One region of the Paenibacillus sp. FSL H3-0469 genome, then DNA from elsewhere that is predicted to be linked to it. Evidence: predicted binding sites of a transcription regulator. Region 1 holds the regulator's gene; each other region holds the start of a gene.

Region 1 (7,384 bases):
CGGGCGAATCCCGAACTTGCTGATTTCTTCATGCCGGATCAGGAAGTCCAGCGCTTCACGCAGCTCCTGCTTGGCATTGTCCTGTCCGCCGATCTCTTCAAAGGTAAGCTTGGACGGGCCGTTCTTCTTGCGCTTCTTATCTGCACCTGCATTGACGGCCAGACCGCCGCGCGCATGGGCAATGAACAGGAGAGCGGCAACCATACCAAGTGCTATGATTACAGGGAAGATATTAATCCCCACAAAAGCCATAAAAATCAGCATGACCGGAACGAATCCGGCTACAACCTCTTTCCAGTACTTAGGCATTGTTCCACACTCCCATCTTGGCTGCTGCACGCGGCAGTATGATAAATTTGCTCTCAGTGCCGTTGCTCAGGCTCACGTACACATTATTGTCGTCAATCTCTGTGGCGGCTGTAACCCCGCTGTACTTGCTGTCCTGCTCCTTCAGCCCATCCAACTTCGCTGGTATCAATGTATACTTCCGGCTCTCCATCGCTTCCGCTACAGAGAACATTGCTTTATCCCAATACTCATCCAGCAGCTCACTCGGCTTCTGTTCCACATCCAGCTTCAGGGTCCTGCCGTCAATAGCAGTGCTGCCTTCTCTCGATACGTACTGCACCAGCTCACGTAATTTCGTGCCCGGCTGCAAATCCAGTTTCAAAGTGACCTCATTGCGTTTAATAGTAATATGGGAATCCTTCACTCCCTCGTAGGATGATACCAGCTTCTGCAGCGGCTCCTGCACCGCGAATTGACGGTAAGAATACCAGCCACCAAACAATAATGCAGCAGACAGCAGAGACGTTAGCAGCACAGGCATAAGACGCAGTTTCAAGAAACGTCCTCCTCTCAATAATGACCGAGCATAACTCTATAATAAAGACCATCCAGCGTGTCTAGCGCCCATCCGAGACTGACATGCTCTTAAGCATGTCTTAATACAAGTAGTAGTATATCACAGGTGTATATACGATTTTACATAAAGTTGTGAATATATTTAAAATTTTTGATTCTAATTTCTGGATGTTTCATTCGGCATGAAAAAACGGCAGCTCAGATTCATAGCCTGAAATGCCGCTGCTACATTCATATTCCGGTGTCCCCTACATCCGGCTAACGCCAATTTCAGCCATCATATATTCCGCAAAATCAGTTAAAAGCTCCAGTTCATAGCCTTCGGCAACGGCCGCACCGCTATATTCCATCAGACAACGTCTCAGCAGCCCGTGATAGCGTTCCGGCAAATGCTGCAGTCCCCACTCCCCGCCTTCCTTCCTGGAAGAGACATGACCTTCCTGCACATAGTAGAGCACCCTGCATAGATTTAGTGTGTAATAGAGTGGAGCATTCCCAATATTCTCCTGCGCATCATCGATATCCCTGATAATGGAATCCAGATAGTACCTCTGGTCTACCGGCGCAAAGGCCTCGCGGATCGGCTCCCCGTACAAGATAAACCCGCGATGGTAGACTACTGCAAAATGTGCCGCCAGATCAGCATCCTCAAAGCCGGCGCACAGATAATTCTCATTGGTTCTATACCGCTCTAAATGAGCTTCTGAAAAGTGAAATTCAAATGGCGTAGGATACACAAAGTTGTGCAGGTATGTCTTCAGGACGATAGACAGTTCAATTCCGCGCTTATTCGGCAGACTGTCATGAAAGGTTACGATACGACCGGCAAGTCTATGACTGACCTCTGCTGGCAGCTTGTCCTCTACGACAATCAGCAAATCAATATCGCTTGAATCCGGTTGAAAACAACCCATGGCCAGGGAGCCGTGCAGATAAATCCCCGACAGATTATCCCCCAGCTCTTCCTTAAATAAATCCACCGCCTGATCCAAATATGCTAAAACTTCCAATTTATTCTTCCTCCTTGAGAGACATATATGCATGTTGGCGATAGCATTCGAAGTACACACTTCGTATATCAATTTGAGTATAATCATCGATGTATCTCAAACCATACATCTCCATTAAGCCACAGTTCCGCGTCTGCCACTAGTCCAAGAACGGTTCCAGAATATTTTCGACATGATGGATACAAAAAAACGGAAGAACAGATAATCTGTTCCCCCGCAATTTAGTTCTGCCGCTGAGTCCTTAGCTTAGCGGTTCGGCAGACTGTACCCCTCACCGATGGCGCTGCCATCCTTGAAGCGGTAGAAGTTGTAATAGAATCGCCCGTCTTTTTTGTAAAATAGCTGCCAGGCATATTCCCCGTTGTATACACCGGGCAGCAGCCGTTCGATCTTCACGTCAGGCAGCTGATCGGCTATGATTCCGCGCATTTTCTCCTCTGAGGTGCCTTTGCTCAGCTCTTCAGCATACAGGCCGTTGTCGCCACCGGCAGGCTTGCCCTCCAAGGTGAAACGGACCCACACCATCAGATCGGTCCCGGCTTCGTTTTTGCCGGTTAGCACCCAGTAGATCTCATTCTCATTCCAGACGGATTTCTGAGCCTTGGTTACCTCCGTTAGTCCGGCACGCGCCCGGGCCAGCTCCTTGGCCTCACTCCGCTCGTTCCACTGGTCCTTCATAATGTAGGCATAGAACTGGCTTAGTCCGAACAGAAGGAGCAGCACCACGGTAATCCCCAGCCAGATCCATTTTCTCCTCTTCTTCTTCACCACGCTGCTTCCTTTCCCGTTCCCCTGAATTACCGTTTAAGCAGGCTCTCGAACGTCTCCTGTGCTTTGCGGCGGATGGCTTCTTCATCAAGTGTCAGGCATTGTCCATGCTTCACAACCTGCTGGCCGTTCACCCATACATGCTCTACATCCTTGGCGCTGGCCGAATAGACGGCATGGGAGAGCAGATCGGTATGCGGGAGCATATGCGGCTGGTCAATATCAAGTGCGATGAAGTCGGCCTTCATCCCTGCTGCAAGCCGTCCTACCCCGCTCAGGAAAATAGACTGTGCCCCGTACTCCGTGGCCATCAGAAGCGCCTCAGGAGCCGGTACGGCTGTAGGATCACCGCTTACGCCCTTATGGATCAGAGCCGCCAGCCTCATCTCTTCAAACATATCCAGATTGTTGTTGCTTGCTGCACTGTCTGTACCCAAAGAGACCTTAACCCCGGCTCGCAGCAGCTCAGGAACACGCGCAACACCGCTCGCCAGCTTCAGGTTACTGCCTGGGTTATGCGACACACCAACGTTATGGCGGGCCAGAATTCCAATCTCCTCATCGTTCAGATGAACGCCGTGGGCAATGAGCGAAGGACGGGTGAACATGCCGAGCTTCTCCAGATGCGCGACCGGACGAAGACCGTAGTCGGCCACGTTCTGCTCCACTTCATGGCGCGTCTCGGACATATGGGTATGCATCGGCAGATCCAGATCATGCGCAGCCTGCACAAACTTCATGAAAAACTCTGGAGGACAGGTATACGGGGCATGCGGCGAGAGCATGGTCGTAATTCTGCCGTCAGCCTTGCCATGCCAGTTACGGGCAAAAGCAACGGCCTCAGCGAGCTTCGCTTGCTGTACCTCTGCCGGACACAGCCCAATCACGCCGCGCATCAGCACCGCCCGAATACCGGATTGCTCCGTCACTTCCGCTACCCGGTCCATATGATCATACATATCGAGGAAGGTGGTTGTGCCGCCCTTCAGCATTTCCAGTACGGACAATGAGGTTCCCCAATATACATCATCACCAGTGAATTTCTCTTCCATCGGCCACATCTTTTCCTGCAGCCACGTCTGAAGCACCATATCGTCGCCGTATCCGCGCAGCAGTGACATGGCAGTATGTCCATGGGTGTTGACCAGACCAGGCATAAACAGCAGACGGCTGCCGTCTACGACCTGAGCGCCATCGTCCACTACCGGCTCAGCTTCACCTATGTAAGTAATCAGATCATTCTCAAGGGTCATATACCCGCTTAGAACCGGCTTATCGCTGCCCGGAACCAGAAAGTGCCCGTTCTTGATTATCGTGATCTTACTGCTCATCTTCAGTTTCATCCTTTCCATCATGCAAATAATAGGCCAGGCTCTGCAGATCTGTGGTGAAATCTGCGGCATGAATCCGGATATTGGCAGGCGTCTTGAGAATAACCGGTGCGAAGTTCAGAATCGCCTCGATGCCGGAGTCCACAAGAATATCAGCTACATTCTGGGCTTCGCTGTCAGGTACGGTAATAATCCCGATCCGGATGCCCTGCGAGCGGATGGTGCTGCTTAGCTCCTCCATCGGCTGCACAACCAGCGAGTTGATCTGCTGGCCCACCTTTGGCGGGTAAGCATCGAAGATCGCAGTAATCTTCATCGTATCCTTCAAGTAAGCGTTGTAGTTAGATAAGGCATGACCGAGATTACCGGCTCCAACCAGTGCAACATTAATTTGCTGGTCAAGCTTCAGGATATGGCGGATCTTCTCAATCAGATAGGATACATCATAGCCGATGCCCTTCCGGCCGAAGTCACCGAAATAAGCCAAATCCTTACGGATCTGGGCGGGATTCAGATCAAGCTTCTGGCCCAGCTCCTGAGAAGAGACTGTGGAGATTTCACGTTTTTGGAGATCGTTCAGGAAACGCAGGTACACTGGGAGCCTGCGCACGACGGCCTCCGATATTTTATCCGATTTCATGTATTCTCCTCCTTAAAAGTTGTGTTAGACCCGTACAATTATAGCAACCGTGCCCCCCGCCTGCCGGACCGGCAGGACAGGGCGGGAACGGCTCTTCAGGTGAATCATGACTTATTAATAATAGCAATAGCAGATGAATTAGGAAACCCCGCCGTCATCCAGCCATTCGGCAATTCTCGGGACCATCTGCTCAGTGAGCATATGCTCCATCTTGGGACCGGGGAGTGAATACAGGAAGTACTTTCCGTAATACGATTCAATGACTCTGGTATCATACACAATTACGATGCCCCGGTCCTGCGCCGTGCGGACCAGCCGCCCGAAGCCCTGCTTGAAGCGGATGACAGCCTGCGGCACGGACAGCTTCATGAACGGGTTCTTCTTCTGTGCCTGAAGCAGCTCCGACTTCGCTTCTGCCAGCGGGTGATTCGGCGGCTGGAACGGCAGTCTGACAATCGCCAGGCAGGTCAATGCTTCTCCCGGAATATCCACCCCTTCCCAGAAACTGCTGGTACCCAGCAGGACCGAAGCGGGGCTGTCCTGGAAGCGGCGGATCAGCTTGCTTCGGCTGCCGCCCTCCACACCCTGTCCGAGCACCGCGATATCCTGAGAGGCAAGTGCTTCCTTCAGGGGGTCATACACCTGCCGCAGCATCTTGTAGGAGGTGAACAGCACCAGCATCCGGCCCCTTGTAGTTACAGCAGTCTCGGCAAGGGAATGTACAAGCGTGTCCACAAACCGGGCATCCCCTATACTTCCCTTGACGCTCGGGAAGTCGCGGGGAATGACCAGGAGCGCCTGCTCACGGTACTTGAACGGCGAAGGAAGCAGCGCAGTCATCAGACGCCCCTGCTCCGCAGCTTCACCAAGGCCCAGATTATCGATCATGAACTGGAAGGACTTATCCACGGATAAGGTGGCCGAGGTCAGGACAATACTTTTCTTCTTGTCGAAGAACAGCTCCCTGAGCTGGGTACTGACATCTACAGGAACGGCATACATTTGCAGCGACTTACCTTTATAATTACCGCTTCCCTCCAGCCAATACACGATATTCTCATCGTTCAGGCTCATGAAGAAGCGGATTTGCTCTCTGATGGATGCCAGATCCTTGAATAAGCCGCCGATATCAGTCACAAGACTGTCCGAGGAGGATTGGCTGTCCGTGTCCCGCATCTCACTGAGCATTTTGTCACCCTTACGGATGATGTCGCTTAGACTGAGGTTCAGTGTATTCTCAAGGGCAGCCAACTCCTCCCAATCCTTCGGCTTCTTGCCCGGCTGCAGGCGCGCCACCAGCTGGCCTGCTTCACCGGCCCCGGCATCGCTGCGCTCGGGCAGCAGGCTGAAGAGCCGGTCGCTGAGCGCATCCCAGGATTCCTTCACCGTCAGCAGATCGGGATAGATCCGGTCGATCACGCCGCTCCATTCGGAAGCCTGCTCACTGCCCGAAGACTGCAGACTCTGCCGGAGAGCAGGCAGCTGCCCGCTCCGGCTATCCTTGTAGAGACGGGTGAGGGTATGGGCAAATGTGAAATATTTCATCTGCATGCCAAGATGCTTGCCGGCAATATCCTCCAAATGATGGGCTTCATCAATAACAAGATGGTCGTAAGCCGGAAGAAGCTGATGTCCGGCTTTGACATCTGCGAACAGCTTGGAGTGATTGGTGACCACCACATCGGAGATCCCGGCTTCATGCTTAGCACGGTGGTAATAGCATTTGCGGAACCAGGGACAGGCGCGTCCCAGGCAGGAGTCGGTATCGCTGGCTACAGTCTCCCAGAAATCCCCGCCCCGTCCGCTTAAGTTAAGCTCCTCATCATCGCCGGTCGTCGTCTGGGTCAGCCAGACAAGCATCTGTGCAGCGGTGAGTGCTTCTTCCCTTGGACTCGTAAAATCCTTTTTGTTCATTCTATGCTCGAACTTGCGCAGACACAAATAGTGCCCTCTTCCCTTAAAGATGGAGGCCTTGAACGGGAACGGCACAACGCTGGTTAAGAGCGGGATATCCCGCTCACGCAGCTGGTCCTGAAGGTTGATGGTATGGGTGCTGACCATCACCTTCTGGTCACTTTTCACACTATGGTAGATGGCCGGAAGCAGGTAGCCCAGCGACTTGCCGGTGCCAGTTCCCGCTTCAATCAGCAGATGCTTGTCCTGCTCAAGCGCTGTAATGACCTCATGGATCATCAGCTCCTGGGCTTCACGGCTCTCATATTGGGGAAGAGCGGCCTTCAGCCGCAGCGTCACCTCATCCATATACTCTTCAAAGGTAATATTCTCCAGCGGGTTGACGCTTCCTTCCTCCCGCGGCGAAGCCAGCTCCGCCCAGTCCCCCACCGCCAGCGCAAGCTGGCGGTAGAAGCTAAGCTCCCCTTCCGGCTGAAAGGTCTCCATCTCCCGTTCCCGCAGCAGACCGTCGAAGTACCAGGCCAAATCACTGTCTTCGTCCGCGAACAGCTCATTCAGCCGCTGAATGGTCAGCAGCGGCAGACTGTGCAGCTCTTCCAGACATTTGAGCAGCACAATAGCCGTGGCAAGTGCATCACTGTCCGCCTGATGCGGACGGTCATGCGTAATGCCGAAGTGGCTGCTTACCGCGCCTAACTGATACGTGCTCAGCGAGGGAAAGCATATTTTGAGAAAATCAATCGTATCCAGAATCCGCCCCTGAAACGGCAGATAGCCGCAGCGGTCCAGCGCATTCTGCAAAAAATGAAAATCAAACGCTACATTGTGTCCGACAAGAACGACATCATCCAGCAGCG
Region 2 (7,384 bases), 240 kb from region 1:
CATCCAGTCCCATATTAACCTTTAACCTTATTCTTTGTCAGGCAACCGTTAATTAGTTATCGAATTTGCCATAGAATGCGTTGCGGTATACATCAGCAAGCTCGGATACCAGCGGCATTTTAGGGTTGGCAGTTGTACATTGGTCTTCAAATGCACGGTCAGCCAGATAGTCTACACGGGATTCGAAGTCCTTAGGATCGAAACCAAGAGCCGAGAAGGATTCTTCGATGCCGAGTTTTTTATTCATGTCGCGGATCGCATTGATCAGGCTGGTTACGCCTTCTTCGGTAGTGCGTGCTGGCAATCCCAGAATACGGGCAATTTCAGCATACCGTTCGTCAGCTACAAAGTGCGAATATTTAGGGAACGAAGCGAACTTCGTAGGCTTCTTGGCATTGTAACGGATAACATGCGGCATCAGGATTGCATTGGTGCGGCCGTGTGCGGTGTGATACTGTCCGCCCCATTTGTGCGCCAAGCTGTGGTTAATCCCCAGGAATGCATTGGCAAAGGCCATACCGGCAAGTGTCGATGCGTTGTGCATTTTCTCACGGGCCAGTTTGTCACCTTGCAGTGCGGATTTCTCCAGCCACTGGAATACCAGCTGAATAGCTTTGATTGCCAGACCATCGGAATAGTCACTGGCCATTACAGATACATAAGCTTCAATAGCATGTGTCAATACGTCCATACCTGTGTCGGCGACAGCCGTTTTAGGCAAGCTGTATACAAACTCAGGATCGATAATAGCTACGTCTGGAGTCAGCTCATAGTCAGCCAGCGGATACTTAGTATTGTTCCCTGTTGTTTTATCTGTGATAACTGCGAACGAGGTTACTTCGGAACCTGTACCGGAAGTTGTAGGAATCGCAACGAATTTCGCTTTGTTGCCGAGCTTAGGGAATTTGTATACCCGTTTACGGATATCCATGAACTTCTGCTTCAGACCGTTGAAGTCTGCATCCGGATGTTCGTAGAACAGCCACATGCCCTTGGCAGCATCCATCGGGGAACCGCCGCCGAGTGCGATAATGCAGTCCGGCTGGAATCTGTTCATCATAGCTGTACCTTTTTCCACTGTAGTAGTCGACGGATCAGGTTCAACTTCCGAGAATACTTCGATCGCTACAGGAGTCTGGCGTTGACGCAGATAGTGCTCAACTCTTTCTACATATCCCAGCTTCACCATTACAGGGTCAGTGATAATAGCTACGCGTGTAATATCAGGCATTTTGGCCAGGTACTGAGTGGACCCCTTCTCGAAGTAAATCTTGTCAGGTACTTTAAACCATTGCATATTCACGGTACGACGGTTCACCCTTTTCACGTTGATCAGATTGATGGCAGTCACGTTCTGCGATACCGAGTTGCGTCCATAAGATCCGCAGCCCAGTGTCAATGAAGGGATATTGGTGTTGTAAATATCGCCGATTGCGCCGTGTGTAGATGGCGAGTTGACGAGAATACGTCCGGTCTGCAGACGGTTGGAGAACTTCATGATGACTTCTTCATTATTGGAATGGATAGCCGAGCTGTGGCCCATGCCGCCAAATTCAACGACTTGAGCTGCGCGTTCGATACCCTGGTCAGCATTCTTCACTTTGTAGCAAGCCAGAACCGGGCTCAGCTTCTCAGCGGACAATGGATATTTAGTACCTACGCCTTCAAGCTCAGCTACCAGGATCTTCGTTCCGGCAGGAACCTGAATGCCGCACATTTCAGCGATCTTCACTGCGGATTGGCCAACGATAGCCGGGTTAACCGCACATTTCTCTACATTCATTGCGCCGCTGGTCAGCTTAGCTGCTTCTTCTTTGTTGACAAAGTAACAGCCGTTCGCAATCATTTTCTTCTTCACTTGATCGAAGATGGCTTCTTCAATAATGACTGCCTGCTCGGAAGCACAGATCATACCATTATCAAAAGTCTTCGACAGGATAAGGTCTGTTACAGCCTGATCGATATCAGCACTCTTCTCAATGAAGGCAGGCACGTTACCAGGACCTACGCCGAGTGCCGGCTTGCCGCAGCTGTAAGCTGCCTTGACCATTGCCGATCCGCCGGTTGCCAGAATCAGTGCAACGTCCGGATTGTTCATCAGTGCGTTTGTTTTGTCCATCGTAGGAAGCTCAATCCATTGGATGAAGTTCTCAGGTGCGCCGGCTGCTACGCCTGCATCATGCAGAATTTTGGCTGCTGCCGCACTGCACTCTTGCGCTGATGGGTGGAAACCGAATATAATAGGGTTACGTGTCTTAGCGGAAATCAAAGCTTTAAACATCGTGGTGGATGTTGGGTTGGTTACCGGTGTGATACCCATAATGATTCCGACTGGTTCAGCAATCTTCTGGAAGCTGTCATAAACGTTATCCTCAATAACGCCTACAGTCTTGTCGTACTTAATTCCGTGCCAGATATATTCAGTGGAGAAGATGTTCTTCGTAATTTTGTCTTCGTATACTCCGCGTCCTGTTTCTTCAACTGCCAGTTTTGCCAGGTACATATGCTTGTCGAGTCCGGCCAGCGCCATTGCATGAACGATTGTGTTTGTCTGCTCTTGATCCAGGCCCATGAACGCTTCGTGGGCTTTCTTTGCTTTATCCACCAAAACCTGAATATACTCTTCAGCGGTGGTTTGTTTCACTTGGGCGGCGACTTCGTTTTTAACTGCCATCTCCCTCGTCCTCCTGTCAATTTTTAGGTTGTTTCTTTCTATACATTTATCTTAGCACATCCTTTTCACCTTGTATAGTGAAATCTTTCACAAAGTTTAAAGTTTTTTTTGAGTTGTTTTCAAAGCGCTTTCATTCGATCATTTACCGGTATTTTTTCCACATTATATGTATTATTCAATTAATATTTGTCTATTCTGCGAACGCAATACGGTAGTCTGCAGCGTTGATGGCCCATCTTGCCTTGCAATGACGGTTGGGCTTCAGGAATTTTGCTCAAGAATGCCAAGCCGTCCCTTCGGTTCATCCGGTGCTCTTCTACAGACTCACTCTGACGGTGAATATAAATATAAATCTCAGCTAACAAGTGGAACCGGCTTTGCCGTCCTTTTAAAGGAGGGTAGCCCATTCTTCCCATTAACAAGCAGAATCATGCTCTGTAACGCATCCTATTCGGAAAAACACTGAGATAGCCTGATCAGGCCGGAAGCTTCCATCTTGGAAGCCTTTGATATACCCGCCTCCTATCCATTCGCTCATTTGCGGCTCCACCCAATGGCCGCTAATATCGCTCGCAGCAGAGGCTGTCCCATTAACAACCGCAGTTTTAACCACTGGAGTAGTTGCATCTGCTTCTGTAGATGAAACTATATCCGTAGGCGCACCTGCTTCTGTAGCCGCTGCCGCAGAAGCCTGCCCCGCCTGCCAAAGTCCCGGAGGGATCAACCCCGCCATCAGACTCACGATTAATAGCAAATGGAGCGCGTGCTTCTTTCCTTGTCTTCCTGAGGGCTTTTTCACTCCTATTCCCCCTTCATCACAGCTTGAAAGTATCAGACTGCGAACACCAAAAAACCGTGCAGCAGCACGGCTTCGCGGTTTTTTGGTGCATGAAATAAATAATTTGAGTGATTGGGACTGGGAGTCTCTTATATTGCCAAAAAGACACCTATTCTGCTGATTGCGGACTGAGCGGCCGTTATTGGGTCTGGACGAGCCGAACACAAGAGCAAATAAGTTAGTTAAGAGCACCTCAGTCCGCCGAGCGTGCAGAATAGCCCAAACGTCTGAAATAACGGCCTCCCAGTCCGCATGGATTGCTGTAACATCGATGATGTATGGCTGTGATAGGCAAAACTACTGAATACTACGTACGTACCCAAGACTATACAAAATAACCCCACAAAGCCATCCATGCCGCTGACGCGGCACCACAGAAGATGGAAATGGGGAAGTAAAGTTACTTCCAGGGTAGTGGAGCTTTAGCGTAGGTGTTGACTCAGGTACTTTGCGGGGCCCCAAAACATATAAATCTGAGCTTTCAAAAAAGGAGACAGCATCTCTGCTGTCTCCCGTCCCGTTCATCCTTCGCCCCGACTCTAGAGGGGCTTAAACTACTCCACCTTAATCGTATCGAAGAATTTCTGCTGAACCGTTGCGGCCGCTGCATCAAGCTGGGCCTTCGAGTCTGTGCCCTCCTTGGCGAACAGCTCCTGGATCACGTTGGACATCGTTGCATAATAGTCCTGAGTGTTGTACTGGGCTTCGGGCTTGCCGTCCAGCAGCGCCATGATTTCGGGACTATACTGATATACAATATCGTACTTGTCATAGACGGCCTTGGTCTTCTTGCCGAAGTCGGAATCGGCAGCATAGTAATCCAGAAGCGGCGGGATATAATATTTGCCGTCCGTTTTACGCTGGCTGATAATGGCGTCGAGCGCTTCCAGTCCTTTATCTGAGAAATAGTCGAAGGTAATATAACGGAAGGCCATCTCCTGTTCATCCTTGCTGGCATTCGGGTTGATGACCAGATAGTCGCCGCCGAGTACGCCGGTATGCTTGCCGCCCTTCTCTGCCGCTGGCATCGGATAGGTCAGCACATCCTCAGGCTTGAACCCGCCCTGGTTGAGCGCCTGTTCGATGACACCGTCAGACCCGGCCATAACCATCGCTGTGCGGCCCTGCTGGAAGGCGCCCACAGCATCCCCCCAGCCAAGCGCCCAATCCTGGGGAACCGCTTTGGCTTCCCATCTCAGCTTCTTGTAGAAATCCAGCGCTTTGATCCCAGCTTCGGAATTGAAGGTTGCCACTACCTTGCCGCCTTCAATCTTCTGAATCTCCCCGCCTGCTTCAAACAGGAAGTTGGTCCAGTTCCAGCCGGCTTCATTGCCTTTGCCCATCGGGGCAATCCCGGAGATACCTTTCTTGGGATCGGCCACTCCTTTGGCTGTGTTCAGCATGTCGTCCCAGGTCCAATCCATTGGAGGTACGGCTACACTTTTGTCATCGAGCATCTTCTTGTTGATCATTGTTGTAGTGACGTAACCCTTCTGCGTAACCCCATACACCTTGCCGTCAATGATGAACTGGTTCTGCAGCACAGGATTGATCTGATCCTTGAACTCATAGTTGTTCCACAGATCGGTGATGTCGGCAACCCAGCCCTTCTCAATCAGGAATTTGGCTTCGGTGGCATACGTGTTGAAGAAGGTAGGCGCTTCGTTCGCTGCCATCTTCACCCCGATCTCGCTTACATTATACTGCCAGTCGTCCTTGACGATCTCCACATTCGGATAGACTTCCTGGAACCGCTTGATTTTGTCATCCTCCTGCGCTCTCACCTCGGTCAGGTCCGGCGTAGGATAGTGGATTTTAATTGTTACCTTTCTCTGGGTGATATCGTCAGCCGGTGCTGCAGACGGAGTGGCTGACTCTTCGGCCGCCTGGGTTTCCGCTGGTGCAGGTGTCCCCTCCCCTCCATTGGCCGCCGGCTTGTTCCCGTTATTATTGCCGCCGCAGGCGGACAATAAGGTCCCCGTGACCAGGAGACAGGCGAATATGCTGGAAACTTTACGCATGGTAACTCCCCTTTTCCATATCATAATGAGCTTACAAGTTCATCTTAAAAGAGAAACCGGTTACAAACGAGGTGTATTTATATTCCCTTCATGTGCAGGTTTACGATCTCTGCCGGATCTTTTCCTTCCTGCCTAGCCTTTGACCGCTGACAATGAAACCCCGCGCATAATGAACTTCTGGAAGACCAGGAACACCAGGATCGGCGGCAGAGAGACAATGAACAGAATCGCAAATTTGATGTTCGTATTCAGCGCTTTTACATTGATAACGTACTTGTAGATGGCGGTAGCGAGCGTATACTTCTCCTCACTGTGCATAACCAGCGACGGCCAGAACCAGTCATTCCAGGCTGTGGAGAAGATGAAGATCGCCAGTGTTGCAAAAATCGGAATCGACAGCGGCACCGCGATGGTGAAGAAGCTTCTCGGCTCCGAGGCCCCGTCCATCCGCGCCGCTTCCAGAATCTCCGGATGAATCCCGTCAAAGAAATTCTTAAGCAGCAGGAAAAAGAACGTGTTCGCGCCTGCCGGCAGCCAGAAGGCCGCATATTGATTGAGCAGGCCCAGCTCCTTTAGATTAACAAAGTTCGGAATCATATAGCTCGTAGCCGGAATGAACAGGGTCATCAGGAAGAAAAAATAGAAGGCCTTGCGGTAAGGCACATGCATCCGTGAGATACTGAAGGACGCGAGTCCCAGCACAATTAAGGTAGCGACCATATTTCCTGCAAAAATATACAGGGTGTTCCGCAGAAACATGGCCAGATCGATATAATCCAGCGCATCCTTCAGATTGCCGAAATGCCATTCCTGCGGGAAAAAATGCGGCGGAAAGGAATTGACCTCGATATTCGACTTCAACCCGTTGAACATCGTCATGAGGATAGGATACAGCATGCTGAATATCATCAGGACAATGAACAGCACCATAATTCCGTATACCACCCTGTTGCTGGTTTTCTTAAGATCATGCTCCGAGAGAATCCCTCTGTCTGCGCTCTTCATCCTAGTTGTCCTCCTTGTTAAGCTTGAACTGAAGAATGCCCAAACCGCCCAGAACAACAAACATCAGCATCCCCAGCGCAGTCGCCGTACCATAATCCAGTCTGGTAAAAGCATACTTCACAATAAGCAGCGCATACGTCAGCGTAGCATTGTTCGGCCCTCCGTCCAGCAAGGCCATCTGCGACTGGTAGCCCTGAGAGGTGGCGATGACCTGAAGAATCAGCATCAGGAGGATCAGATTGCGCAGTGAAGGCAGGGTGATGTGGCGGATACGCGCCCATACTCCGGCTCCGTCAATCTCGGCGGCCTCATACCAGTCCCGGGGAATACTGAGCACCGCAGCAAGATAGATCAGCATCCCCGAGCCGAACTGCTGCCAGGTCTCCATGAAGACCAGCGAGATCATCGACCACCGGGTATCGGTCAGGAAGGCGATCTGCTCCGCTCCGGTGCTGCCGATGACCGCATTGATCGGTCCAACGGGATCATACAGCCAACGCCACAGCCCGTATAGGACTACAGCAGGCATGACATATGGCAAATACGCGGCAACGCGCACGAATCCGCCGAATTTCCGCAGCTCGGAGATGGCAATGGCAAAGGCAATCGGAACCCAGAAGCCGATCACCAGGCAGAGCAGCATATAGTACAGGGTGTTTTTGACAGCAATAAGTACATCGGGGTCGGTAAGCGCCCTGGCGTAATTGTCCAGGCCGGCGAAGGTATTCCCTTTGACGAAATCAACGGTGTAGAAGCTATACAGGAACCCTTTGAAGATAGGCACCCACATAAACATAATGAAGATAATCAAAGCGGGGACAAGAAACATCACGCCCCAATAATTCT
Region 3 (7,384 bases), 2.8 Mb from region 1:
AGCATGCGGGTGGAATCCTTCGCCATCTCCCACGATGCTGCGGAGCCGGTAGCTTACAATTTCTATGACGGCAAGGAGAAGCTGTGTGTAGCGACAGACCTCGGGTATGTCAGCGACAAGGTGAGAACGGCTATATCGGATGCCGATGTGCTTGTGCTGGAGTCGAATCATGATATCGAAATGCTGCGGATGGGGCGTTATCCCTGGAATACGAAGCGGCGGATTCTCGGCGATCTTGGGCATCTGTCCAATGAAGCGGCAGGAGCAGCGCTCAGCGAGATTCTAAGCGGGCGGACCAAGCGCGCCTATCTGGCCCACTTAAGCAGAGACCATAATATGATGGATCTGGCGAAGATGTCCGTGCGCGGGGCGATGGAGGACCGGGGCTGCTTTTACAAAGACAGTGAGTTCAGGCTCTGTGACACCTACTATGACCGGCCTACGCCATGGGATAAGGTGAGCCAGTCATAAGGCGGTCAACCTCGGTAATCTTGTGCTCCAGCTCCTGGCGGGAGAATAGACCTTTATCAATTAACAGCTCAATCATTGCATGCTGGACAAGAATCAGCTGATAATGCTCATCCTTAAGGTCCCCCAGCTTGCCAATGAACTGAACCAGATCCTTACTTGTTGAAAAAGACTCCATAGTCCGGCCCTCCTTGTGAAATAGGTTATAGTGAGGCTGTGAATAATTTACATTTATTTAACATAGAAAACATGTGGGCAGCGCGGCTGCCTGTGATACAATCATATAGAGCGTTCTAATCCTATTGTAGTCTTTTAAGTTGCAAAATATTCCGGATACAAGCTGTTAAACTTTTTAGTAGCTTATTAGAATAATAGACATCCCTTGCGCTTAGAACCCACTGGAATGTGGTGAATAAATCAAGTGAAACCTTTTAGTACTTCGTGAAGTCTAAGAGATATAGCGGTTAAGCTCGGGCGTGGTTGCTTGGCGTTCAGGTCGTGAATGCGGTGGCAATAGAGGGGAGAGAGTGTAACATGGGATTATTCGATGATGATTTTTATTCAACCAAGGTGTCACGGCGCAAAAGCGGCAAATCTAAATCAACCGGCGGATATGCTGACGGCAAGTGGGCTGTACGCAAATCGAAGCGGTCGCTGGCAACCTGGCAGATCTCGCTGATCAGCTCTGTCTGCAGTGCTGTAGCGGCTGTGCTGCTGTTCAGTCTGGTAACGGGACAGTTCACCACGGAGAGAGTTCAGGCCCCGGTGGTTATTGATAAGGTGGCTGCGAGCAGTGCAGATCCGTATGACCGGATTATTCAGGCTGCTGCACATATCCGCCCTGCGGTAGTGAGCATCATTAATCATAAAAAAGACAATAAGGAACTTAATATTCTCGATGAATCGGCTCTAGGCTCAGGAGTTATCTATAAGAAGGACGACAATAAGGCCTTTATCATCACGAATAACCATGTCATTGAGGGTGCCGGCAAGCTTGAAGTGGTTACAGTAGACGGTGTGACACACAAGGCGGAGCTGGTGGGTGCCGACAAGGTGAGTGATATTGCTGTGCTCTCCATTGACGGCAAGGGAATCGACCGGATTGCTGAGATTGGGGATTCCTCCAAGCTGCGTCTGGGTGAAACTGTTATTGCCATCGGTAACCCGCTAGGGCTTGGGGATACACTAACTTCCGGCATTGTCAGCTATACAGAGCGGACGATACCGGTGTCACTGAACCAGGACGGTGTGTACGATTGGGAGCAGGAAGTGATCCAGACGGATGCGGCCATTAACGAGGGCAACAGTGGGGGTGCTCTGGTGGATCTGGACGGCAAGGTGATTGGAATCAATACGATGAAGATCTCCGATACGGGGGTAGAGGGATTAGGTTTTGCAATTCCCGCCAATCGTGTAGTAGACACAGCCAATGAGCTTACCTCCAAAGGCCGTATAGCCCGGTCATACCTGGGCGTCTATTCCGTGGATCTGAATAATCCGTATGTTCCGCTGGCCGATGACCAGCGTAAGGAGCTTAATCTTCCGTCTACAGTAACGGATGGGGTTGTGGTTCTGGATGCTGTGGGGCCGGCGAAGGATGCAGGCCTGCAGCTTAACGATGTGATTACCAAGTTCAACGACAAGCCGATTACCTCCACGCTATCGCTGCGCAAATACCTGTACGATCATACCAAGATCGGAGATAAGCTGAAGATCACTTTCTACCGTAATGGTGAAGTGAAGCAGACAACAGTTCAGCTTCTTGAGAAGCCAGAGGAATAAAATTGGAAATGACCGTATATAATAATGAGGCAGTCACGATTACGGAAACAGTTCAAGCCGTCCTTTTCAGGAAAAAAGAAGAGGGCGGGGCTGTTTCAAGAATAAATAAATGGGGTAAATGGTAGCATTGGGTATAAATATTACAATTTAATACGACTGGTAGCCCTTACATTGGGAAGTAGTCCTTATAAGGGAAAAACCGGAGAAATTAGGATAGAACAGCTTGCCTTTGTTATTAAGGTGTGGTAACATGAAATTGTTCTTACATTGATACCTTATTCTCGCATTGAAAAGGGCTGTCAACCAAAGCTACAACCTTTCTCAATGTGTGAATTTTTTCTTTGTCTGAAGATAAAAAGAACATATTAATTTAAATTTGTGGAGGTAACACACATGCAAACAGGTACAGTTAAATGGTTCAACGCAGAAAAAGGATTCGGTTTCATCGAAGTTGAAGGCGGAAGCGACGTATTCGTTCACTTCAGCGCAATCACTGGCGACGGCTTCAAAACTTTGGACGAAGGCCAACGCGTTGAATTCAACGTTGTTCAAGGCAACCGCGGACCACAAGCCGAAAACGTTGTAAAACTGTAATTAATAGAAGATACCGTCCCCGCTTGTGAAAGTTGGGACGGTCTTTTTTTATCATTACTCGCTTGCAACATAAAGGAAGGAGGAACGGCAATGAACTACCGGAAAAAGCCTTTGGAGGAAGTACCGGAAGAAAATACCGCAATTTGGGCCTGTACCAATGAGGATTGTAATGGATGGATGAGGGATAATTTCGCATTTGAACATGCACCTTCCTGCCGTCTCTGTCATTCCCCAATGGTTCGTAGCATGAAGATGCTGCCGCAATTGCTTAATTCAAATGGCGATCTCAAATCGCTTAAGAAAGGTATTTCCATTACCTAAACCAATACCTTTATGAGTCAAGACAACTTATATATGATAGACACATTCAAGACGGTGAATCCGTCTTATTTTTTTTGCTTTTAAATGCAAAATTGTGATATTTGTCACAAATTTATTGTTTTTTATGCCTAAACGGGGCGTATAATGTGATAATTATCACACTTTGAGTGATGGATATTTGACAAAATAGACATAACGAAATGGGGAGAAGGAAGGGGAGAAATATGGATACAGTACTGCTGTCGCGTATACAATTTGCGTCGACGACAATTTTTCATTATTTCTTTGTGCCAGTATCGATCGGACTTGCGCTCATAATTGCCATTATGGAGACCATGTACGTAAGAAAGGGCAATGAAGAGTACAAAAGAATGGCGCAATTCTGGGGGAAGCTATTCCTGATTAACTTCGCAGTAGGTGTAGTAACAGGGATCTTGCAGGAGTTCCAGTTCGGGATGAACTGGTCGGATTATTCGCGCTTCGTCGGTGATGTGTTCGGGGCTCCGCTTGCGATTGAAGCCTTGTTGGCCTTCTTCCTGGAGTCCACATTCATCGGAATCTGGATCTTCGGCTGGGATAAGGTATCCAAGCGGATTCATCTATTATCCATCTGGCTGGTCGCCTTCGGGACGATGCTGTCGGCATTCTGGATTCTGCTGGCTAACTCGTTCATGCAGCATCCGGTCGGCTTTGCAATAAATAACGGTCGGGCTGAAATGAATGATATCTTCGCACTGATTACGAACGGCCAGCTGCTGGTGGAATTTCCGCATACAGTGCTTGCCGCCTACGCTACAGGCGCTTTCCTGGTAACAGGGATCAGTGCTTACAAATTGCTTAAGAAGCAGGACGTTGCCTTTTTCCGGAAATCATTCGAGATTGCAGCCATTGTAGGGGTTATCTCTTCCTTCGGCGTTGCGGTTGCCGGACATGCACAGGCTCAATATCTGGTAGAGACACAGCCCATGAAGATGGCCGCATCCGAAGCGCTGTGGGGTGAGAGCGGCGACCCGGCACCTTGGACGGTATTTGCCAATATCGATGTGAAGAACCAGACCAACAGCAATGAAGTTCAGGTCCCATATCTGCTGAGCTTCCTGTCCTACAGTAAATTCTCCGGTGATGTGAAGGGGATGCTGGAGCTGCAGAAGGAGTATGAAGTAGCCTACGGACCAGGAGATTATATTCCGCCGGTCAAAACAACCTTCTGGAGCTTCCGGATCATGGTTGCTGCCGGCACGCTGATGATGCTGTTCGGGGTATATGCTATCTACCTCATGTGGCGCAAAAAGATGGACAGACCGAATACCTGGTTCATGCGCTTCATGTTCTGGGGACTGCTGCTTCCGCCGATTGCCAACACGGCCGGCTGGATTATGACAGAGATCGGGCGTCAGCCATGGACGGTATTCGGACTTATGACTACAGAAGACAGTGTATCGCCTAATATTACCAGCGGACAGGTGCTGTTCTCGGTGATTTCTTTTACCGCGATCTATGCCATATTAGGTGCAGTGCTGGTAGGCCTGTTCGTCAAAGTGATCAAAAAAGGTCCTTATGCTATGGATAACGAACACGGTGAATCCCACGATCCGTATAACAAGGAGGGCTAACCAATGTCACTTAATGAATTATGGTTTCTGCTGATTGCGGTGCTGTTCGTCGGGTTCTTCTTCCTGGAAGGCTTCGACTTCGGTGTAGGGATGGAGACGCAGATTCTGGCCAAGAATGATACGGAGCGCCGGATACTGATCAATTCGATCGGGCCGTTCTGGGATGCGAATGAGGTATGGCTGATTACGGGTGCCGGTGCAATGTTCGCGGCCTTCCCGCATTGGTATGCTACGCTGTTCAGCGGCTTCTATATTCCGTTTGTATTTGCCCTGCTGGCGTTGATCGCCCGTGGTGTCGCCTTCGAATTCAGAGGCAAACGCGATTCCAAGGCTTGGCAGAAAACATGGGATGTCTGCATCTTCTTCGGCAGCTTCCTGCCGCCGTTCCTGCTCGCCGTGGTATTCGCCAGCTTCATCAAGGGCTTGCCGATTGACAAGGATATGCAGATGTATGCCGGATTCTTCGATATCGTTAATGCGTATACGGTGGTTGCTGGGATTACAGTTGTTCTGCTGTGTCTGGTACACGGGCTGATGTTCACTACGCTCCGCACGCTTGGAGATCTGCAGGAACGGGCACGCAAGCTGGCCCAGAAGCTGCTGATTCCACTGGCGGCGCTGCTGGTAGCCTTCGTTGTGATGACTTATACTATGACAGATATCTTCGATAAACGCGGAACGCTGCTATGGATTGTAGTTGTTCTGGGTGTAGCCGCTTATCTGCTGGCCGGATATTTCATGACTAAGAAGAAGGACGGCTATGCCTTCGGGATGACTGGTGCTGTGATGGCCTTGTCTGTTGCTTCGATCTTCATCGGATTGTTCCCGCGGGTTATGATCAGCTCGCTGGATCAGGCGTTCAACCTGACGATTACGAATGCGGCCTCAGGCCAATATTCGCTGAAGGTGATGACAATTGTCGCGCTGACTCTGCTGCCGTTCGTGCTGGGCTATCAGATCTGGAGTTATTTCATCTTCCACAAACGGGTTCATGAGAAGGAGCATCTTGAATACTAATGGATAAAAATTTGCTTGGGTACAAAGGAGTTAAGCCTGTCTTCCTGCTGGTTGGCTTCCTAACCCTGGTGCAAAGCTTCTCCATTCTTCTGCTGGCGAAGTCGCTGGCAGAAGCTGTCTCTGCGCTGTTTGCGGGAGAACCGCTGAAGGAACAAGGGGCTAGAGCGCTCTTGTTCCTTCTTGCGTTTCTTGTGCGTCATGCCTGTGCTATGCTGATGAGCCGGGCGGCGTACCGCTTCGCGGAAGCGACCGGCAGCAGCATGCGGAGACAGATGATGGACAAGCTGTTCCAGCTGGGACCAAGGCTGGCTGGCGACCGGGGGACCGGAAATATGGTCACATTAGTGCTTGAAGGAGTAACGAAGTTCCGCGCGTACCTGGAGCTGATTATTCCACGGATGGTCGGTATGGCGGTAACACCCGCTCTGCTGCTTATCTATGTGTTCACCCTGGATACGTCCAGCGGTGTCATTCTTACCTTAACGATGCCGATCATTATTGTATTCATGATCCTGATCGGGATGACGGCCCGCAAGCAGATGGACCGTCAGCTGAAGTCTTACCGTACCTTATCGAATCACTTTGTGGATTCGCTGCGCGGTCTGGAGACGCTGAAATTCCTTGGACGAAGCCGCAGCCACAGTGAGAGTATCGCCAAGGTCAGTGACCGCTACCGTTCAGCAACTATGCGTACGCTGCGAGTCGCCTTCCTGTCCTCGTTCGCACTGGATTTCTTCACCATGCTGTCTGTTGCTTCGGTAGCGGTAAGCCTGGGTCTGCGTCTGGTCAATGAGCAGATGACGCTGGTTACCGGACTGACGATCCTGATTCTCGCCCCGGAATATTTTCTGCCGGTACGGCTGGTAGGTGCAGACTTCCATGCCACACTGGATGGTAAGGAGGCCGGTGAAGCGATGAAGAGCATTATTGACCGTGAGACGGTCCAGGCGAAGTTGCTGGAGCCGGGTGGGCAGAAGGAGATGGCGGGCCAGAGCGGAGCTTGGTCAGGCGAATTTTTCACGTGGAACAATAACAGCCACCTGAAGCTTGACGGGGTAGGCGTGACCTATGAAGCGGACGGAGTGCCGTCACTCGAAGCTGTTGATCTTGAATTCAGCGGGCATCGCAAGATTGGTATTATCGGAGAGAGCGGAGCAGGCAAGTCTACACTGGTAGACATTCTGGGCGGCTTCCTTCATCCAACCTCCGGAACCCTTACGATCAATGGAACCCCGGTCAGTGCGCTGACCGATGAGGGTTGGCGGAAGCAGACGGCTTATATTCCGCAGCGCCCGTATATCTTCAGCGGCACGCTGGCTGATAATGTCCGGTTCTATTATCCTGAGGCTTCGCAGGAGGCTGTGGAAGCGGCCTTGTCCGCTGCGGGACTTGCGAAGTTGGTGCCTTCGCTGCCGGAAGGTCTGAACGAGATGATCGGCGGCGGCGGCCGTTCGCTCAGCGGCGGGCAGGAGCAGCGTGTGGCTCTGGCCCGCGCCCTGCTGAGCAGCCGCCCTATCATGCTGCTGGATGAGCCGACGGCCCATCTGGACATCGAGACCGAATATGAGCTGAAGGAGACGATGCTGCCG
Region 4 (7,384 bases), 3.1 Mb from region 1:
AGCGCTCCCTCTGAAAGTAGGCAAGAATGAAGTCCTGGTTACCGTCAAGGATTCTGCTGGCAAAACGAACACTTATACGATGATCGTTACCAGACAAGAGCCTGCTCCATCAGGCGGAGGTTCTGCACCGGCTCCAGCAGCTCCTGATACATCCAAAACCGAACTCATCCAGGTGGATGTAGCCATCGGCGGAGCCAATGCGGCTGGAATCACGAAAGTGCCGGTACAGCGCACCACTCAGAGCAATGGTACAATCACCGATTTGGTCCGCTTCACCAAGGATAAGGCTGAAGAAGCGGTGAAGATGGCGAAAGAGACAGGACAAAGCATTGCCCGTGTAGTCATCCCGGATGCGGCGGACAATGTCAGCGAAGTGAATGTCCAAATTCCGGCGGAGACCGCCAAATTGCTGAAAGAGAATGGCATTGTGCTGGAAATCTATACGGAGAACGCGATTGTACGTATTCCGAATGAATCGCTCGAAGGAATCACGCAGGACTTCTATTTCCGGCTGGTGCCGGTGAGAAGTGCAGCAGAGCGTAGTGAAATCGAAAAGAGAGCCACGCTCGAAGCTGTGGTCCGTGAAGTGGCGAAGGACAATAAAATCGAAGTGGTTGCCAGACCGATGACCATTGAGACGAACCTGTCCAGCCGGGCGGTAACTCTGATTCTGCCACTCAAGGATGTGAAGCTGCCTGCGAATGAAGCAGAGCGCAATGCGTTCCTGGCACAGCTGGGTATCTTCATCGAGCATACTGACGGCACGAAAGAGGTTGTGAAAGGGAAAGCAGTTACCTATAAAGACGGACTGCTCGGACTGGAATTCTCCATCTCGAAATTCAGTACTTTTACTATCATCAACTTCAATAATCAGTCGCCTGCGAAGCATGTATCCTATATCGTTGGCTTCCCGGACGGTCAATTCAAGCCGGATGAACGCGTAACGCGCTCACAGATGGCCCTCATGATTGCCCGGAATCTGGGCTATGATGCCAATGCTGCTGTAGGTACGTCTCCCTTCCCGGATGTGGCTGTCCGCCATTATGCGGCAGCAGCCATTGCCTTCGTGAATGCACAGGGCGTAATGAAGGGTGATTCGTCCGGACAATTCCGGGGAGCTGCTCCGATTACGAGAGCGGAAATGGCCGCAGCTGCTGCAAACTACCTGAAGCTTGCCGTACCGGCAGACGGAAAATCAAGCTTCAGCGATACCACCGGACATTGGGCACAAGGTGTCATTGAGGCCAACGTGAAGGCAGGCCTGCTTAAGGGCTACCCGGACGGCAGCTTCAAGCCGAACACCTACCTGACCCGTGCGGAAGCTGTAGTCATCGTCAATCAGATGTTTAACCGGGGTCCATTATATGGAGCCGATGCTATTAAATTCCCGGATGTATCCAAGAATCACTGGGCTTACCTGGATATCCAGGAAGCCGTAATCGATCATCAGTACCGGATCGACAGTGAACAGAAGGAACAGCGGGTTACAGAATAACTGAATGGGGGTTGGAGGAGAGATCATTCTTCTCCAGCCCCTAAATCATTAAATTTGAAGTATAATGGTTATAACACCGTACTGATTTCCAGCTGCGAAGGAGATCCGAATGAAAGCAATCCTGATTGACGATGAAGAATTGGCACTAAAGGCCTTGGAGCGTCAGCTTCATGCGCTTGGCGATTTTGAGATTATCGGCAAATATACCGATCCGCTGTTAGGGCAGCAAAAGGTGGAGGAGACCGAGGCCGACATTGTGTTTCTCGATATCCATTTACCGGAGCTGAACGGGATTGAGCTGGCGGAAAGGCTGCTGGAACAGAGGCCCGACCTGCAGGTTGTATTCGTAACGGCATATGATAAGTATGCTATCAAGGCCTTTGAGCTGAACGCCCTGGATTATGTGCTTAAGCCGATTCATATGGATCGTCTGAAGCTTACGGTCAATAGATTGAATGCCCAGCAGAAGCCTGGACCGGCAGTCTCAACAGCACCATTGCAAGCGAGCTGGAGGATGCTGATGTTCGATGCCTTCCAGATCTACGAAGGAGAGCAGGAGCTTGCACCGCTGCAATGGAGAACGGCGAAAGCGCAGGAAATCTTCTTTTTTCTGCTGCATCATCGCGGCAAAGTGGTCAGCAAGGCCACTCTGATTGAATTGCTGTGGGCTGATTTTGATCTGAATAGAGCCTATCCGCAGTTATATACCGCTGTGTATCATATCCGTAAGATGCTGGAGCCCTTCAGCAGAGAACGGATTCTCCTGCAAAATACGGCAGACGGCTACCTGCTCAAGCTGGAAGGAATCTACCTGGACGTTGATGAGTTCGACCGCTTTATCCAAGCTGGGATTGAGCTCTCGGACGACACGCTGCCCGAATATGAACGAGTCCTGAAGCTGTTCAAGAGCGAATATCTGGAGGGGTACGATTATGTGTGGGCGGAGCTTGAACGGCAGAGATTCCAGCTGCAGTGGATTCGGCTGAAGCTGAATCTGGTCCGCTGGTATATGGATAATGCAGAATATGAACAGGCCTTCAAGCACATTGAACAGGTCTGCACCCGCTATCCGTTAGAGGAGCAAGCGCAATTATTGTACATGCAGATTTCGGACAGAATGGGCTTTCATTTTCTGGTGCAAAGACAGTATGTATTGCTGGAAACGGTGATGGAAGCAGAGGTTGCGGAGAAACCAAGCCGGGAGATTGTCAAATGGTATAGGGATTGGGATAACAAGCGTCAAAAAGGGTGAGTCCTTGGATTCATCCTTTTTGCCCTATCTAAATTATGATATATTTAATCTTGAATATTTCGTTCTGCAAAGTTCCGGCGAAGGAGAACCCCATGACCCAATTTGTCTACAAGCAGATTATTGCTGACCTCAAAACGAAGATCTTTGCCGGGCAGTACGCCGATATGAAGCTGCCGGATGAGCGCAGTCTCAGCGAGGCGTATCAGGTTAGCCGCAGTACCATTAAGCGTGCGCTGATGAAGATGGAGAGCTCGGGCATTATTTTCAAGAAACGTGGCTCCGGCACCTTCATCAACCCGTTATACATAAAGAACGATTCGATCTTCAACTACGAAGGCTCTAACCTGGGGGTGTCGGATAACTTCCAGATGCACGGCAAGAAGCCGGAGATCAAGGTGCTGAGCTTCGAGGTCATCCGGCCCACGGAGGAGCTTCAGCGGGATTTGTTCCTGATGCCCCATGATTTCGTGTATAAGATCGTGCGTCTGCGCCTGTTTGAAGGTGCGCCCTTCATGATTGAGACGGGATATATTCCGATCAAAATTGTGCAAAATCTCGACCAGACGATTATCGAGGGGTCGATTTTTCATTATCTGGAGGAGTCGCGCAATTTGGCGGTGACCAAATCCTTTTTGTCTATTTTTGCCGAGCCTTCGCTGCCTGAAGATCAGGAATTGCTCCATCTGAAGGAGAATGAACCTGTGGGGATTATGGAGGGGATCTTCTTCCTGGATAACGGCACACCGTTCGAATTCTCGCATATGCGGTTCCATTATGAGTATCTGAAGTTCAACACGTTCGTATCTGTGCATTAACGGACGGACGGTGTAAATAGCCTAACTGAGGTAGAGCAGGCCGGGAGGAGTCCCGGTCTTTTTTTGCATCTTTTATTTATACCAAATTAATACATAATTATAAAAATGAACATCTTTTTGTGTGTGATTTGCAGCGAATTTCATACTATGTTCAAAATTTCACAATATTGGACCGTATTAATTTCTAAAAAGATTGAATTTCTGAAATGCCGATGTATGATGTAACTGTAGAAGTGATACATTCAATTTACAAAGAAAAAGATTAGGGAGTGGAAGACATGGGATTAACAATCGAACAGGTGGATTATTCCTCCAAAACGTATCTGGCAAAGCTTGACGCTTACTGGCGTGCAACGAACTACATCTCCGTAGGCCAGCTTTATTTGAAGGATAACCCGTTGTTAAGAGAACCGCTGAAGGATGCAGATGTCAAAGTGAAGCCGATCGGACACTGGGGCACCATCCCTGGGCAGAACTTTATCTATGCACACCTGAACCGTGTAATCACTAAATATGATCTCAACATGTTCTATATTGAAGGCCCGGGCCATGGCGGTCAGGTTATGGTGTCGAACTCTTATCTGGATGGCAGCTACACCGAAATCTATCCGCAGATCACTCAGGACATTCCTGGCCTGAAAAAGCTGTTCAAGCAGTTCTCCTTCCCTGGCGGTGTTGCTTCCCATGCTGCTCCCGAAACACCTGGATCCATTCACGAAGGCGGCGAGCTGGGTTACTCCCTGTCGCATAGCGTGGGTTCGATTCTCGATAACCCTGATTTGATCTCTGCAGTCGTTGTAGGTGACGGCGAAGCAGAAACCGGCCCTCTGGCCGCTTCCTGGTTGTCCAACCGCTTCATCAACCCGATTACAGACGGTGCTGTATTGCCGATTCTGCATTTGAACGGCTTCAAGATCAGTAACCCGACCATCCTCTCCCGGATGAGCAGAGAAGAATTGACCGCCTATTTTGCCGGAAACGGCTGGGAAGCATTCTTCGTAGAAGGCGAGAACCCGGATCTGATGCACCCGGAAATGGCTAAGGTGCTGGATACGATCGTAGAGCGCATTGCCGCAATCCAGAAGAATGCCCGTGAAAATAACGATACTAAACGCCCTGTATGGCCGATGCTGGTCTTCCGCTCCCCTAAAGGCTGGACCGGTCCGAAATCGTGGGACGGCGTGCCGAATGAAGGCTCCTTCCGTGCCCACCAGGTGCCGATTCCGGTCGATCAGAAGAACATGAAGCATGCTCCGGCCTTGCTTGAATGGCTGAACAGCTACAGACCTGGAGAATTGTTCGATGAGAACGGCCGCCTGAACGCAGAGCTGGCTGAAATTCTGCCAACCGGCGACAGACGTATGGGAATGAACCCGGTAACCAATGCCGGCAAGCTGATCAAAGACCTGCACAAGCCGAATTTCCGTAACTACGCCCTGGATAATTCCGTTCCGGGTCAAGTGATTGCGCAGGATATGGCTGTACTGGGCAAATACCTGAAAGAGGTTGTTACCCTCAACGAAGAGAACCGCAACTTCCGGATTTTTGGACCGGATGAGACGATGTCTAACCGTCTGGGACCTGTATTCGAAGTGACCAAGCGCCAATGGATGGATGCCATTCAGGAACCGCAGGATGAATTCCTCGCTCCATACGGCCGTGTCATTGACTCCCAGCTGTCTGAGCATCAGGCTGAAGGGATTCTGGAAGGTTATGTCCTGACTGGACGCCACGGTTTCTTCGCCAGCTATGAAGCCTTCCTGCGCGTGGTCGATTCGATGATCACCCAGCACTTCAAATGGCTGCGTAAAGCGACAGATCAGACCTGGAGAGAAGATATTCCTTCCCTGAATGTGATCGCTACATCTACCGTGTTCCAACAGGACCATAATGGCTATACCCACCAAGATCCGGGTCTGCTCGGCCATCTGGCTGACAAGAAGCCTGAATTCATCCGTGAGTATCTGCCGTCTGATGCGAACAGCCTGCTGGCCGTATTCGACACGATCCTGAATGACCGTCAGAAGATCAACCTGATCGTATCCTCCAAGCATCCGCGTCCGCAGTGGTTCTCGGCTGACGAAGCTCAGGAGCTGGTAACTAAAGGCCTCAAGATCATTGACTGGGCCAGCACCGACAAAGGCGGAGAGCCTGATCTCGTCATTGCTTCTTCGGGTACAGAACCAACTATGGAAGCCTTGGCTGCCATTTCGATCCTGCATGAGAAGCTGCCTGAGCTGAAGATCCGTTACATCAACGTGGTCGATCTGCTGAAGCTGAGAAGCCAGAAGCTTGATCCGCGCGGCTTGTCTGACGAGGAGTTTGATCAATTTTTCACAAAAGATAAACCGGTCATCTTCGCCTTCCACGGCTATGAAGGCCTGATCAAAGACCTGTTCTTCGACCGCCACAACCACAACCTGCATGTGCATGGCTACCGCGAGAATGGCGACATCACGACACCGTTCGATATGCGCGTACTCAACCAGATGGACCGCTTCGATCTTACGAAGGAAGCAGTACTCAGCCTGCCGGAAGCAAGCAAATACCAGGCTATCGCTGACGAGATGGATGCCATCGTGCAAAAGCATCATGCATATATCCGCGAAGAAGGCATCGACCTTCCAGAGGTTGAGAACTGGGTATGGAAGGCTTTGAACTAAGCTTCATACGATAGTGTTATTTCATTAATAATATAGCAAGCTTCAATCAGGGAGCGCCCCGGTTAGTCATGTTGATGGCTGCGGGGCGCTTTTTGTGTCTGATGATTGAAGTTGGATGTCCGGGATCGATGAGGTCTCCGGCTGCAATGCCTTCTTCTTCTGCCCCGCAGTAAGTACAGGCACACCGCCCCTGCCGTTCATCTCCACCATGTGCTTCCAGTAGCGCTTCGGCATTAGTGAGGAACGCAGCCGGTCGTTGTAGCGCTCCTTGATGCCGATGGCATTGTAAAAGCCGGTCCATAAGCGGCGGTACGCTTCCTCCGTCTCATCGGGCTCGGGCGGGGTCCACCCGCTTAAGGGCACGATGGCCTCCCGCCCGGGCTCATGAATCAGCGCCGCTCCATGCGTCTGATCGTAGATCATGAAGCTCTCCCCCTGGAACCGGTCGCAGAAATGCTCCTGAATTACAGGAAGCACATAGCCCTGCGGTTCAATGACTGCGGCCATGACCGGGCCGTATACGGAGAAGCGGACGAAGCCCGTATACAGATGCGCCTCATGCCGGAGCTGCTGAACAGCCTTCATCAGCGTGTTAACGGTGTCATCGGCCAGCATATTCATCACCTTACGGCCATGCTTGAAGCCGAGATACAGGAAATTCAGCAGCAGCATTTCCTTATCAGGGGTGCAGCTCCAGAAGCCCAGACGCACCAGTTCCTCAGCTTCGCGGCTGATCCGCAACGGCAGGGATTTCAGTACCCGCGCGGCCTTGTCCTTGTCGGTCTCGATCCATTTTGCTTCCAGCAGCAGGCCTATTTCCCCGCCCTCAGCATGAATTGCCAGTGGTATCTCCTTCCAGGCATAGCTCTCAAATACACAGCACAGCAGACCCTCGAAGCTTCCGTCATAGGTGTACGCCAGTGCGGACGGCTTGAACATCAGGCCTTCGCTCCTTTCTTGAGCAGGTTCCAACCATCCGCTGCCGGAAGGGCCGACAGGTTAAAGTCGTCGAACAGCGTGAGCTGCTCCACCTTCGGCTGCTGGAGAGCAAGCTGTTCCCCGGACATGAGTGAGCGAAGCAGCGTATGTTCGCTTACCTTCAGCCCCTCCAGCGGCTTATCCTTACAGGTGATGAAGAACTGGGCACGCTTCAGGACCA

Evidence for each region. Region 1 encodes Rex, which represses fermentation and respiration genes when NADH is low (regulators of the CRP and FNR family bind a similar motif). Its sites were predicted from a motif close to TTGTGAAATATTTCACAA; they were not measured.
Region 2: a site for Rex is predicted at 2,750-2,767, ahead of adhE (bifunctional acetaldehyde-CoA/alcohol dehydrogenase). Genes of this name have one in related genera too.
Region 3: a site for Rex is predicted at 3,258-3,275, ahead of NSS83_RS19600 (cytochrome ubiquinol oxidase subunit I). Genes of this name have one in related genera too.
Region 4: a site for Rex is predicted at 3,710-3,727, ahead of NSS83_RS20930 (phosphoketolase family protein). Genes of this name have one in related genera too.

What each region holds. Positions count from the first base shown of each region.
Region 1 is NZ_CP150302.1:1,672,458-1,679,841, forward strand. It holds gene NSS83_RS07340 (AAA family ATPase) at 1-309, opposite strand, end outside; gene NSS83_RS07345 (hypothetical protein) at 302-844, opposite strand; gene NSS83_RS07350 (aminoglycoside adenylyltransferase domain-containing protein) at 1,113-1,874, opposite strand; gene NSS83_RS07355 (DUF5590 domain-containing protein) at 2,121-2,642, opposite strand; gene NSS83_RS07360 (amidohydrolase) at 2,672-3,973, opposite strand; gene NSS83_RS07365 (redox-sensing transcriptional repressor Rex) at 3,963-4,613, opposite strand; gene dinG (ATP-dependent DNA helicase DinG) at 4,752-7,384, opposite strand, start outside.
Region 2 is NZ_CP150302.1:1,915,385-1,922,768, forward strand. It holds gene adhE (bifunctional acetaldehyde-CoA/alcohol dehydrogenase) at 53-2,674, opposite strand; gene NSS83_RS08565 (S-layer homology domain-containing protein) at 3,090-3,473, opposite strand; gene NSS83_RS08570 (extracellular solute-binding protein) at 4,067-5,533, opposite strand; gene NSS83_RS08575 (carbohydrate ABC transporter permease) at 5,666-6,538, opposite strand; gene NSS83_RS08580 (sugar ABC transporter permease) at 6,540-7,384, opposite strand, start outside.
Region 3 is NZ_CP150302.1:4,450,746-4,458,129, reverse strand. It holds gene NSS83_RS19625 (MBL fold metallo-hydrolase) at 1-471, shown strand, start outside; gene NSS83_RS19620 (hypothetical protein) at 440-646, opposite strand; gene NSS83_RS19615 (trypsin-like peptidase domain-containing protein) at 1,003-2,250, shown strand; gene NSS83_RS19610 (cold-shock protein) at 2,644-2,844, shown strand; gene NSS83_RS19605 (cold-shock protein) at 2,935-3,165, shown strand; gene NSS83_RS19600 (cytochrome ubiquinol oxidase subunit I) at 3,390-4,778, shown strand; gene cydB (cytochrome d ubiquinol oxidase subunit II) at 4,782-5,795, shown strand; gene cydD (thiol reductant ABC exporter subunit CydD) at 5,795-7,384, shown strand, end outside.
Region 4 is NZ_CP150302.1:4,727,397-4,734,780, forward strand. It holds gene NSS83_RS20915 (S-layer homology domain-containing protein) at 1-1,495, shown strand, start outside; gene NSS83_RS20920 (response regulator) at 1,605-2,747, shown strand; gene NSS83_RS20925 (GntR family transcriptional regulator) at 2,840-3,562, shown strand; gene NSS83_RS20930 (phosphoketolase family protein) at 3,841-6,225, shown strand; gene NSS83_RS20935 (TIGR03915 family putative DNA repair protein) at 6,292-7,164, opposite strand; gene NSS83_RS20940 (putative DNA modification/repair radical SAM protein) at 7,164-7,384, opposite strand, start outside.